One region of the Nocardiopsis codii genome, then DNA from elsewhere that is predicted to be linked to it. Evidence: predicted binding sites of a transcription regulator. Region 1 holds the regulator's gene; the other holds the start of a gene.
What was found. Region 1 encodes HrcA, which represses chaperone genes, less so after heat shock. Its sites were predicted from a motif close to TTGGCACTCTCNNNNNGAGAGTGCCAA; they were not measured.
Positions count from the first base shown of each region.

Region 2: groL (chaperonin GroEL) is a predicted target of HrcA. The motif match lies at 3,708-3,734, and genes of this name have one in related genera.

Region 1 is NZ_JAUZMY010000001.1:42,510-48,020, reverse strand. Features, by position in the region: gene Q8791_RS00210 (DUF3097 domain-containing protein) at 317-1,156, opposite strand; gene hrcA (heat-inducible transcriptional repressor HrcA) at 1,332-2,345, shown strand; gene dnaJ (molecular chaperone DnaJ) at 2,350-3,495, shown strand; gene Q8791_RS00195 (16S rRNA (uracil(1498)-N(3))-methyltransferase) at 3,492-4,229, shown strand; gene Q8791_RS00190 (hypothetical protein) at 4,374-5,105, opposite strand; gene Q8791_RS00185 (SigE family RNA polymerase sigma factor) at 5,102-5,511, opposite strand, start outside.
Region 2 is NZ_JAUZMY010000003.1:343,575-349,085, reverse strand. Features, by position in the region: gene Q8791_RS05280 (alpha,alpha-trehalose-phosphate synthase (UDP-forming)) at 1-675, opposite strand, end outside; SAM riboswitch class I at 981-1,122, shown strand; gene thrC (threonine synthase) at 1,136-2,395, shown strand; gene Q8791_RS05270 (ubiquitin-like small modifier protein 1) at 2,475-2,753, shown strand; gene Q8791_RS05265 (GNAT family N-acetyltransferase) at 3,017-3,544, shown strand; gene groL (chaperonin GroEL) at 3,898-5,511, shown strand, end outside.

The DNA.
Region 1 (5,511 bases):
CGGCCTTCGTCCTGGCGGCCGTACTCCTGCTGCCCGCCTTCCGGCTGCCGGGGCTGCCGGTCCTGGTCGGGGTCCTCCGGGGACGGGGGGTTCGTCGGGGTCTCGCTCATGCTCTTCCTTGGCTCCGCTGATGAGTGGCGGTTCTTGTACTTTCGCTCGGTACCGACGACCGCGCAGGGCCGGAGGCGGGCGACCGCGGCCCCGGACACCGGGTGTCCGGACCGCGCCCTGGGCAGAATCCTAGGTCCTGACTCCGTTCCACCGCGAAAACGGCCCTGTCAGGGGCAGGAACCCTACCGTGACGCGACGACACGTCCTAGGGTTCGTCCGGGTGGGGTCCCGTGACGAAGTCGATGAGCTCCTCCACACGTCCGAGCAGGGACGGCTCCAGGTCAGCATAGGTACCGACGGATCCGAGGATCCGGCGCCACGCCTCACCGGTCTCCATCCGCCACCCCAGGGCCTCGACGACGCCCTCCTTCCAGGGGCGGCCGCGCGGAACCTCGGGCCAGGCCCTGATCCCCACGGCGGCGGGCCGCACGGCCTGCCAGACGTCGACATAGGGGTGGCCGGCCACCAGTACGTGCTCCGCGCGTACCCGCTCGGCGATCCGGCTCTCCTTGGATCCCGGGACCAGATGGTCCACGAGGACCCCGAGGCGCCGGTCCGGACCGGGGGCGAAGTCCGCCACGATCGCGGGCAGGTCGTCGACGCCCTCCAGGAACTCGACGGCGATCCCCTCGACGCGCAGGTCGTGGCCCCAGACCTTCTCCACCAGCTCGGCGTCGTGCGCGCCCTCCACGTAGATGCGGCTCCCGCGCGCCGTACGCGCGGCGGCGCCGGTCACCGCCACCGAGCCGGAGGCGCTGCGCAGGGGTCCCCTCGGCGCCGCGGCGGGGCGCACCAGGGTCACGGGCTTCCCGTCGAGCAGGAAGGCGGCCGGCCCCAGGTCGAACACCCTGCGGCGGCCGGCGCGGTCCTCCAGGGTCACGGTGGACTTGTCCCACGTCAGGACCGCTCCGCAGAACGCCTCGTCGGCGTCCTCCACGACCAGGTCCCGACTCAGGGGGACCTCGCGTACGGCGCCCTTGCGGGGCAGCCGCCAGTCGTCGGCGAGTACGTCGCGGCCGTAGCGGCCGGTTCCCTTGGTAGCCACGGTCGTGCAGTCTACTGGGGGAGGGTGTCGCTTCACCCGTGTCGTGGCGCACGTCGCCGCACCGGAGGGAAGATCAGGCGTGCCCCCCGGTGTTACTACCGGCGGGTACCCGTCCGGGTTTGCGGCCGGGCATAGAATTAGCACCGAGGAACCCGGAGTGCCAGGAGGTGGCGAGTTGCTGGACGAGCGCAAGCTCGCGGTCCTGCGCGCGGTCGTGGAGGACTTCGTCAACACGAACGAACCCGTGGGCTCCAGGGCCCTGGCCGACCGGCACAGGCTCGGGGTCTCGCCCGCGACCATCCGCAACGACATGGTCGCGCTGGAGGAGGACGGGTACATCGCCCAACCCCACACCAGCGCGGGGCGCGTGCCGACCGACAAGGGGTACCGGCTCTTCGTCGACCGGCTCTCCTCGGTCAAGCCCCTGTCGGCCCCGGAGCGCCGCGCCATCGAGTCCTTCCTCGCCGGAGCGGTGGACCTGGACGAGATCGTCGCCCGGACCGTGCGGCTCCTCTCCCAGCTCACACGCCAGGTCGCGATCGTGCAGTACCCGTCGCTGACCCGGTCGTCGGTGCAGCACGTCGAGCTGGTCCCCCTCGGGGGCCAGCGGGTCATGATGGTCGTGATCACCGACACGGGCAGGGTCGAACAGCGCGTCATCGACGGCCTCGGAGAGGTCAACGGGACAGCGGTCCACGACCTGCGCTCCATGCTCAACCGCGCCATCTCCGGTCTCCACCTCGGAGAGGTGCCCGACGCTGTGGCGGACCTGCCCGCGCAGGTTCCGCCGGAACACCGCCAGATGGCGGTCGCCGTCCTCTCCGTCCTGCTGGACAGCCTCGTCGAACGGCACGAGGAGAAGATCGTCCTCGCCGGGACGGCCAACCTCGCCGCCGTCGACTTCGCCGCCAGCCTGAGGGACGTCCTGGAGGCGCTGGAAGAGAACATGGTCCTCATCCGTTTGCTGGGTGAGGCGAAGGACCCGTCAATGCTCACGGTGCGCATCGGCGCGGAGAACTTCCACGAGGGTCTCCGGTCCACCTCCATCGTCTCGGCCGACTACGGTGTGGGAAACCAGTCGCTCGCCAAGATCGGTGTCGTGGGACCCACCCGGATGGACTATCCGGGAACAATGGGAGCGGTACGCGCCGTGGCTCGGTACGTCGGACAGATTTTGGCAGGACAGTAACTCAGTGGCCAGAGACTATTACCAGGTTCTCGGGGTGCGTCGCGACGCGTCCAAGGACGAGATCAAGAAGGCGTACCGGAGGCTCGCACGCGAGCTCCATCCGGACATCAACCCCGACCCCGCGACGCAGGAGCGCTTCAAGGAGGTGACCCAGGCCTACGAGGTCCTCTCCGACGAGAACAAGCGCCGGATGTTCGACATGGGCCAGGACCCCTACGCTCCCGGCGGAGGCGGCGCGGGAGGCTTCGGCGGCGGCGCGGGCGGCTTCGCCTTCGACGACATCATGAACGCCTTCTTCGGCGGCGGCCAGCCCGGCGGGCGCGGCCCCCGGGACCGGGTCCGGCGCGGTCGGAGCATCAAGATCCGGGTCGAGCTGGACCTGGTGGAGACAGCGTTCGGGGTCAGCAAGGAGATCACCTTCCCCACCGCGATCCTGTGCGAGACGTGCCAGGGCGAGGGGACCGCGGCCGGTTCGCACCGCACCACGTGCGAGATGTGCCACGGGCAGGGCGAGGTCTCCCAGGTCACCCGCTCGTTCCTGGGTCAGGTGATGACCTCCCGTCCCTGTCCGCAGTGCTCGGGGCAGGGCTCGGTCATCACCAACCCGTGCGGCGACTGCGCGGGAGAGGGGCGTGTGCGGGAGAAGGTCACCCGTACCGTCAAGATCCCCGCCGGCGTCGACGACGGCACCCGGATCCAGCTCGCCGGTGAGGGCGAGGTCGGCCCCAACGGCGGCCCCCGCGGCGACATCATCCTGGAGATCATCCAGCGCCCCCACCCCACCTTCGAGCGGCGGGGCGACGACCTGCACTGCACGGTGACCGTCCCCATGACGGCCGCCGCGCTGGGCGCCTCCTTCGCCTTCGACACCCTCGACGGCACCGAGAACATCGACCTGCGTCCGGGCACCAACTCCGGCCACGTCATCACCCTGTCCAACAAGGGCGTCACCCACCTGGACGGCGGCGGCCGGGGCGACCTGCGCATCCGCGTCGACGTGGAGACCCCGGGCAAGCTCGACGAGGAGCAGGAGAACCTTCTCCGCAAGTTCGCCGAGCTGCGCGGTGAGGACCAGTCCCCGGGCCGGTTCAGCCCCGGGCACGGCGGCCTCTTCGCCAAGCTCCGCGACGCCTTCGGCGCCAACAAGTGACACCGCCGGTCTTCCTGGTCGAGACCGCCGACCTGGCGGCCGACCGGGTGACGGTGGACGGCTCCGAGGGGCGCCACGCCGCGGTGGTGCGGCGCATCAGGGAGGGTGAGACCGTCGACCTGTCCGACGGTCTCGGCCTGCGTGCCCGGTGCACGGTGTCCGGCGTGGGCAGGGACCACATCGTCTGCGCGGTGGTGGAGCGCAGCGAGGAGCCGGCGCCCCGCCCCCGCCTGACCGTCGTCCAGGCGCTCCCCAAGGGCGACCGCGGCGAACTGGCCGTGGAGATGATGACCGAGGCCGGGGTCGACACGGTCGTCCCCTGGGCCGCGGAACGCTCCGTCACCCGATGGAAGGGCGACAGGGCCGCCAAGGCCCTGGCCAAGTGGCGCGCCACCGCGAGGGAGGCGGCCAAACAGGCCAGGCGGGGGCGGCTGCCCGAGGTCGCCGACCTCGCGGACCGGTCCGCCGTGGCCGGGCTGCTGGCCGGAGCCGACCTCGGTGTGGTGCTCCACGAGGGCGGGGCAGGGCGCCTGGCCGAACTGGACCTGCCCTCCGGGGACGGGCCGGGGATCGTCGTGGTGGTCGGGCCCGAGGGAGGCTTCTCCGACGCCGAACTCGACGCGTTCGGCGCAGCGGGCGCCGTGCGCGCCCTGCTGGGGCCGAGCGTGCTGCGCACCTCCACCGCCGGGGTCGCCGCCCTGGCGGTGCTCCAGGCCCGTACCGGACGCTGGTAGCGGGCGGGGCGGACACGGCCCCTTCCGGCGCGCAACGGCGCCGGGCCGGAGGGTCGCAGTGCACGGACGGGACGACGGACGAGGCGCCCGGGGAGATCTCCCCGGGCGCCTCGTCCGTCCTGCCCGGTGGGCCGGGCCGGTGCGTCAGTTCTCCGTCACGGTCCGGTTGCTGCTGGTGTCGCTGCCGGGGACGCCGGGACCGCTGCCGGAGGTCTCCTCGCCGCCGCCGCTGCCCTCGTCCCCGCCGCCGGTGCCGGGGGTCTCCACGCCTCCGCCGCCGTTGCCGCCCTCGTCGCCGCCGCCCTCGCCGGCGGTCGGCTCCTCGCTCGGCTCACAGCCGTCCTCCGAGGGGGACCGGTCGTCCTTCGCCTCCGCGGACGGGGTGGGCGAGGGCAGGGTGTCGTCCTCGGAGGGCGGACACGTGGACGTGGACTCGAAGCCCTCCTCGGCCGGGTCCTCCTCCTCGCCGGGAACGGGAGGGCTCTCGGCGTCGTCCAGGGGTTCCGCCGACTGCTGCGTGGTCCCCTCGGTGGAGTCGGAGGAGGGGTCGGGGGCCGCGACGCCGCCGCCGTCCTCGTCGTGCTCGGGCGGAGTGCCGTGGCGGTCGGCGCCCGCCGGGACGAACTCCAGCACCTGGTCGCGGACCTGGGGGCTGGACATGATCACCGAGGCGGCGATCATCACGGCTCCCGCGACCGCCGCCACCGGTCGTAGCCAGGGCAGGCCGAACCAGGAGACGCCGCGGTTCCGGTCCGTCCGGTCGCGGATGAGGTTGAGGGCCTCCGGCGAGGGCGCGACCGCGTCCGCCTCGGATCTGAGGACCTGGCGCAGCCGCTCCTCGAACGCGTCGTTCATCGGATCTGTCGGGCCGGTCATGTCGTCTGCTCCAGGACAGAGCGGAGAGAGGAGATGCCACGGGACGTGTGGCTCTTCACCGCGCCGCGGCTGATCCCCATCGCGTCCGCGATCTGAGCCTCTGACAGGTCGCCGTAGTACCGGAGCACGATGGCCTCTCGCTGACGGGTGGGTAGTTTGCGCAGAGCACGGATGACCGCCTCCCGCTCCAACAGGTTCAGTGCGCCGTGTTCGGCGCTGGGGGCGTCGGGTAGGGCCTTGGGGGCGTGCTTCTCCACCACCGCCCGGTGGCGGAGCACGGACCGGGCCTTGTTCACCACTGCCTGACGAAGGTAGGACAGGGCCTTGTTCGGGTCGCGCAGGCGACGCCATGCGGCGTGCATCGCGACGAACGAGTCCTGGACAACCTCCTCCGCGGTCGCGTGGT
Region 2 (5,511 bases), on a different contig from region 1:
GGCGCAGCAGCGCAGGAACGCGTCCGCCCACCGGGGGCTCAGGAAACCGAGCCGGTCCGCGCCGAGCATGCCCTCCAGCAGCTCGCGGGAGACGTGGTCGGGCAGCATCCGGAAGTACTCCGGCGGCGCCCACGGCGTGTGCGAGAAGTGCGCGATGCGCAGGTCGGGGCGGCGGGCGCGCAGGATGCGCGGCACCAGCGCGAGGTGGTAGTCCTGCACGGCCACGCGGGCGTTGTCGGCGGCACCGGCGACCAGGGCCTCGGCGAACGCGTTGTTGTAGGCGGTGTAGTCCTCCCACAGCCGCCGGAACTCCGAACCGAAGGACGGCTTGTTCGGGATGTCGTACAGCATGTGCTGGACGAACCACAGGGTCGAGTTGGCGACCCCGGTGTAGGCGCCCTGGAAGGTCCGCTCCGGGATGTCCAGCATGTGGACCCGCATGCCGTCGAGGTCGTACTCCAGGTCCAGCCGGGCCTCCGGGGCCTCCGCCGCCGCACGCCTGTCGGCGTCGGACAGGGCGGCGCACACCCAGATGCTGTCGATCTCCGTGGCCACGGAGATCATCCCGGACACGAGCCCGCCCCCGCCCCGGCGGTGTTCCAGGGAACCGTCGTCGGCGGTCGAGAAGGACACCGGTCCCCTGTTGGAAGCGATGAGGATCTGTGCCTTGTCCACGTGGTCGTCCTCTCGAAGGTGCGGATGGGGCCGTCGCTGCCGTCCTGGCGGTGGGGAGGAGCCTGTGCGGAAGCGGGACGCTCCTTATGTCTCGCCGGTCGACAGCCGCCCCAAACCCGTCCGGGGCCGACGGCGCGGGACGTCACCGCCCCGAAACAGAGCACGTGCGGCCCGGACGCGCTGACCGGTGGGATCTCAGCATGTGAGCGGGATCGTGTTACCCGGATCACCTGCCATGGAAAACCGGTCAACGCGTCCGTTACAGTGACGGTGCGGATCCGACAGGACCGCCCACAACTTCATATTGCTCATCCAGAGGGGTGGAGGGACCGGCCCTGCGAAGCCCCGGCAACCATCTCAGCGCGCACTACTCACGAACCCGTGAGGCGGCTGGGGCAGGTGCCAACTCCGGCCTGGGGACAAGGTGTCCACCAGGGAAGATGAGGGGAGACGCCTCGCCATGGCGATGACCGCCACCGAACCCACCTCCGTCCGCGCCTTCGGCCCCGGAACCGCGCTCTCCTGTCGCGAATGCGGCCGGCGCTACGAGCTCACCCCCCAGTTCGCCTGCGAGTTCTGCTTCGGGCCCCTCGAGGTCGCCTACGACTTCGGGAACGTCACCCGCGCCGACATCGAGAGCGGCCCCAACAGCATCTGGCGCTACCGCTCCCTCCTCCCCGTGCCGGCCAACGTGGCCGAACTGCCCAACATGGCCCCCGGCCTGACCCCGCTGGTGAAGGCCGACCGCCTCGCCGCCGAGCTGGGCATGGACTCCCTGTACGTCAAGGACGACTCCGGCAACCCCACGCACTCCTTCAAGGACCGCGTGGTCGCGATCGCCGTCGAGGCGGCCCGCACCTTCGGCTTCACCACCCTGTCCTGCTCCTCGACGGGCAACCTGGCCGGCGCCGTCGGCGCCGCCGCGGCGCGCGCCGGGTTCGAGTCCTGCGTGTTCATCCCCGCCGGGCTGGAGGAGGCCAAGGTCGTCATGGCCGCCGTCTACGGGGGCAAGGTCGTCGCCATCGACGGCAACTACGACGACGTCAACCGCTTCTGCTCCGAGCTGATCGGCGACCCGGTCGGCGAGGGCTGGGGGTTCGTCAACGTCAACCTGCGCCCCTACTACGGCGAGGGCTCCAAGACGCTGGCCTACGAGATCGCCGAGCAGCTCGGCTGGCAGCTGCCGGAGCAGATCGTCATCCCGATCGCCTCCGGGTCCCAGCTCACCAAGATCGACAAGGGGTTCCAGGAGCTGATCAAGCTCGGCCTGGTCGAGGACCGCCCGTACCGGATCTTCGGCGCCCAGGCCACGGGGTGCTCGCCGGTCGCGCAGGCCTGGGAGAAGGGCATCGACGTCATCCAGCCGGTCAAGCCCGACACCATCGCCAAGTCGCTGGCCATCGGCAACCCGGCGGACGGACCGTACGTGCTCGACATCGCCCAGCGCACGGGCGGCTCCGTGGAGCACGTGAACGACGACGAGATCGTCGACGCCATCAAGCTCCTCGCCCGCACCGAAGGCGTCTTCGCCGAGACGGCGGGCGGCGTCACCACGGGTGTGCTCCGCAAGCTGGTGCGCGAGGGCAGGCTCGACCCCGAGGCCCGGACCGTCGTGCTCAACACCGGCGACGGACTCAAGACCCTCAACGCGGTGGACGCCGGTGTGACCGCCACGATCAAGCCGTCCCTGAGCGCCTTCACCGACGCCGGCCTCGTCTGACCGCCGTCCCGGCGACCCAGGCAGTCCCGGAGGGCCGCGCACCGGCCCGCCGCCCCACAGCAGAAGGAAGAACAACGCCATGAGCGCCAGCGTCCGCGTACCCACCATCCTGCGCACCTACACCGACGACGCCTCCGAGGTCGAGGCGAAGGGCGCCACCCTCGCCGAGCTCCTCGACGACCTGGAGGCCAACTACCCGGGCATCCGCGCCCGCATCCTCGACGACAACGGCAAGGTGCGCCGCTTCGTCAACGTGTACGTCGGCGACGAGGACGTGCGCTTCGAGAAGGGCCTCCAGACCGAGATCGCCGACGGCGCCAAGGTCTCGATCATCCCGGCGGTCGCCGGGGGCTGCTGACCGGTCGGCACGGCGCCGACCGGCGCCGTCCGCCACCGCCCGCGAGGGGGCGGCCCGTCATCCCGCGACGAGCGGGAGGCCCGGGGCCGCCCCCTCGCCGCGTCCGCGCCCCTTGTGGTCCCCGCCCGCGCTCCGGCCCGGGGGGGCGGGCCCCGGCAGTGATGCGGCCCCGGCCCGATGGTCGTGCCCGCCCTGCTCACCACGGGTCCCCGGCCAGGGGATATTCGCTTTCCCGCGCCGGGGGAGGCGGTTAGCCTGCGGGGATGAGCGACGAGATCCGGGCGTACGAGGAGCGGGACAGGGACGCGGTGGTCGCCCTGTCCCTGAGGGCGTGGGAACCGGTGCACGCGTCGATGCGGCGGGAACTGGGCGACCGGCTCTACCTGCACATGATCCCGGACTGGCGCGTCAGCCAGCGCGCGGTGGTCACGAGGGCCCTGGAGTCCGAGGAGGAGCACGTGTGGGTCTCCGTCTCCGGCGGTGCCGTCACCGGGTTCGCGTCCGTCCGGCTGCGCCCCGCGCCCGGTGCGGAGGGCGAGGACGGCGCGGGGGACGGCGGATCCCGCCGCGGAGAAGGGGAAGTGACGTTCCTCGCCGTCGACCCCGGCCACCAGGGGAGGGGCGTCGGGGTGGCTCTCACGGAGTTCGCGGTGGACTGGATCAGGGACCGGGGCATGGGTCTCGCGATCATCGAGACCGGGGGCGACGAGGGCCACGCCCCGGCGCGGAGCACCTACTCCCGGGCGGGGCTCACACCGATGCCGATCGTCCGGTACTTCAAGAAGCTCTGACGCGCCGTGTCCTCCCGCGAGTCCCGATTCGCTCCTGACGGCACTGTCCGAGCAGGCACGGAGGGTGGCGGAACCTGTCCGCTGAGCGCGGAAAACAGCTCATGATGGGGTGTATGTGCAGGTCGGGGCTGTTATGAGGGGTGGGGAAATCGTGACCACATCGTTTGCACTCTCCATGGCCGAGTGCTAAAAAGGGACCTGGTTAGCACTCGCCTTCCTTGAGTGCTAACCGGATCGAGGCTGCGAGACCGTGGCATCCGACAGCAGGGTTGTCGGAGCGCTCCGGTCGTCCGTCGCGGGCGCATGCCTCGTCCCATCGCGTATCAGCCCGGTCACGGGAGGACAAGAATCCAATGGCAGCCAAACTGATCGCGTTCGACGAGGAGGCCCGTCGCGGCCTCGAGCGCGGTATGAACCAGCTCGCGGACGCAGTCAAGGTCACGCTCGGCCCGAAGGGTCGCAACGTCGTTCTGGAGAAGAAGTGGGGCGCCCCCACGATCACCAACGACGGTGTCTCCATCGCCAAGGAGATCGAGCTCGAGGACCCCTGGGAGAAGATCGGGGCCGAGCTGGTCAAGGAGGTCGCCAAGAAGACGGACGACGTCGCGGGTGACGGCACCACCACCGCCACCGTGCTCGCCCAGGCCCTCGTCCGCGAGGGGCTGCGCAACGTCGCCGCCGGCGCCAACCCGATCAGCCTCAAGCGCGGCATCGAGGCCGCCGTGGCTCGCATCAACGAGGAGCTCGGCAACCTCTCCAAGGACATCGAGACCAAGGAGCAGATCGCCTCCACCGCCTCGATCTCCGCCGGCGACCCCCAGATCGGCGAGACCATCGCCGAGGCGATGGACAAGGTCGGCAAGGAAGGCGTCATCACCGTCGAGGAGGGGCAGACCTTCGGGCTCGAGCTCGAGCTCGCCGAGGGCATGCGCTTCGACAAGGGCTACATCTCGCCCTACTTCGCCACCGACCTCGAGCGCATGGAGACGGTCCTCGAGGACCCCTACATCCTCATCGTCAACTCCAAGATCTCGAACAACAACGAGTTCCTGCCCGTCGTGGAGAAGGTCCTCCAGGCCGGTCGCCCGCTCGTCGTCATCGCCGAGGACCTGGAGGGCGGCGCCCTCCAGACGCTGATCGTCAACAAGATCCGCGGCACCTTCAAGTCCGTCGCCGTCAAGGCTCCGGGCTTCGGTGACCGCCGCAAGGCCCAGCTCGGCGACATCGCCGTGCTGACCGGCGGCCAGGTCGTCACCGAGGAGGTCGGCCTCAAGCTGGAGAACACCGAGCTCGACATGCTCGGCCGCGCCCGCAAGGTCGTCGTCACCAAGGACGAGACCACCATCGTGGACGGCGCCGGTGACGCCACCGCGATCGCCGGTCGCGTGAACGAGATCCGCAACGAGATCGAGCGCACCGACTCCGACTACGACCGCGAGAAGCTCCAGGAGCGTCTCGCCCGCCTGGCCGGCGGCGTGGCCGTCATCAAGGCCGGTGCCGCGACCGAGGTGGAGCTCAAGGAGCGCAAGCACCGCATCGAGGACGCCGTCCGCAACGCCAAGGCCGCGGTCGAGGAGGGCATCCTGCCCGGCGGTGGCGTCGCGCTGCTGCAGGCCAGCGTCCCCGCGTTCGCCAAGCTCGACCTGGACGGTGACGAGGCCATCGGCGCCGACATCGTTCGTCGCGCCATCGCGGAGCCGCTCAAGCAGATCGCCATCAACGCCGGCCTCGAAGGCGGCGTCGTGGCGGAGAAGGTCCGCAACCTGGAGCCCGGTTTCGGCCTCAACGCCGCCACCGGTGAGTACACCGACCTGTTCAAGGACGGCGTCATCGACCCGACCAAGGTCACCCGCTCCGCCCTGCAGAACGCGGCCTCCATCGCTGGTCTGTTCCTGACCACCGAGGCCGTCATCGCCGAGAAGCCGGAGAAGGCGTCGGCTCCGGCCGGCGACCCGACCGGTGGCATG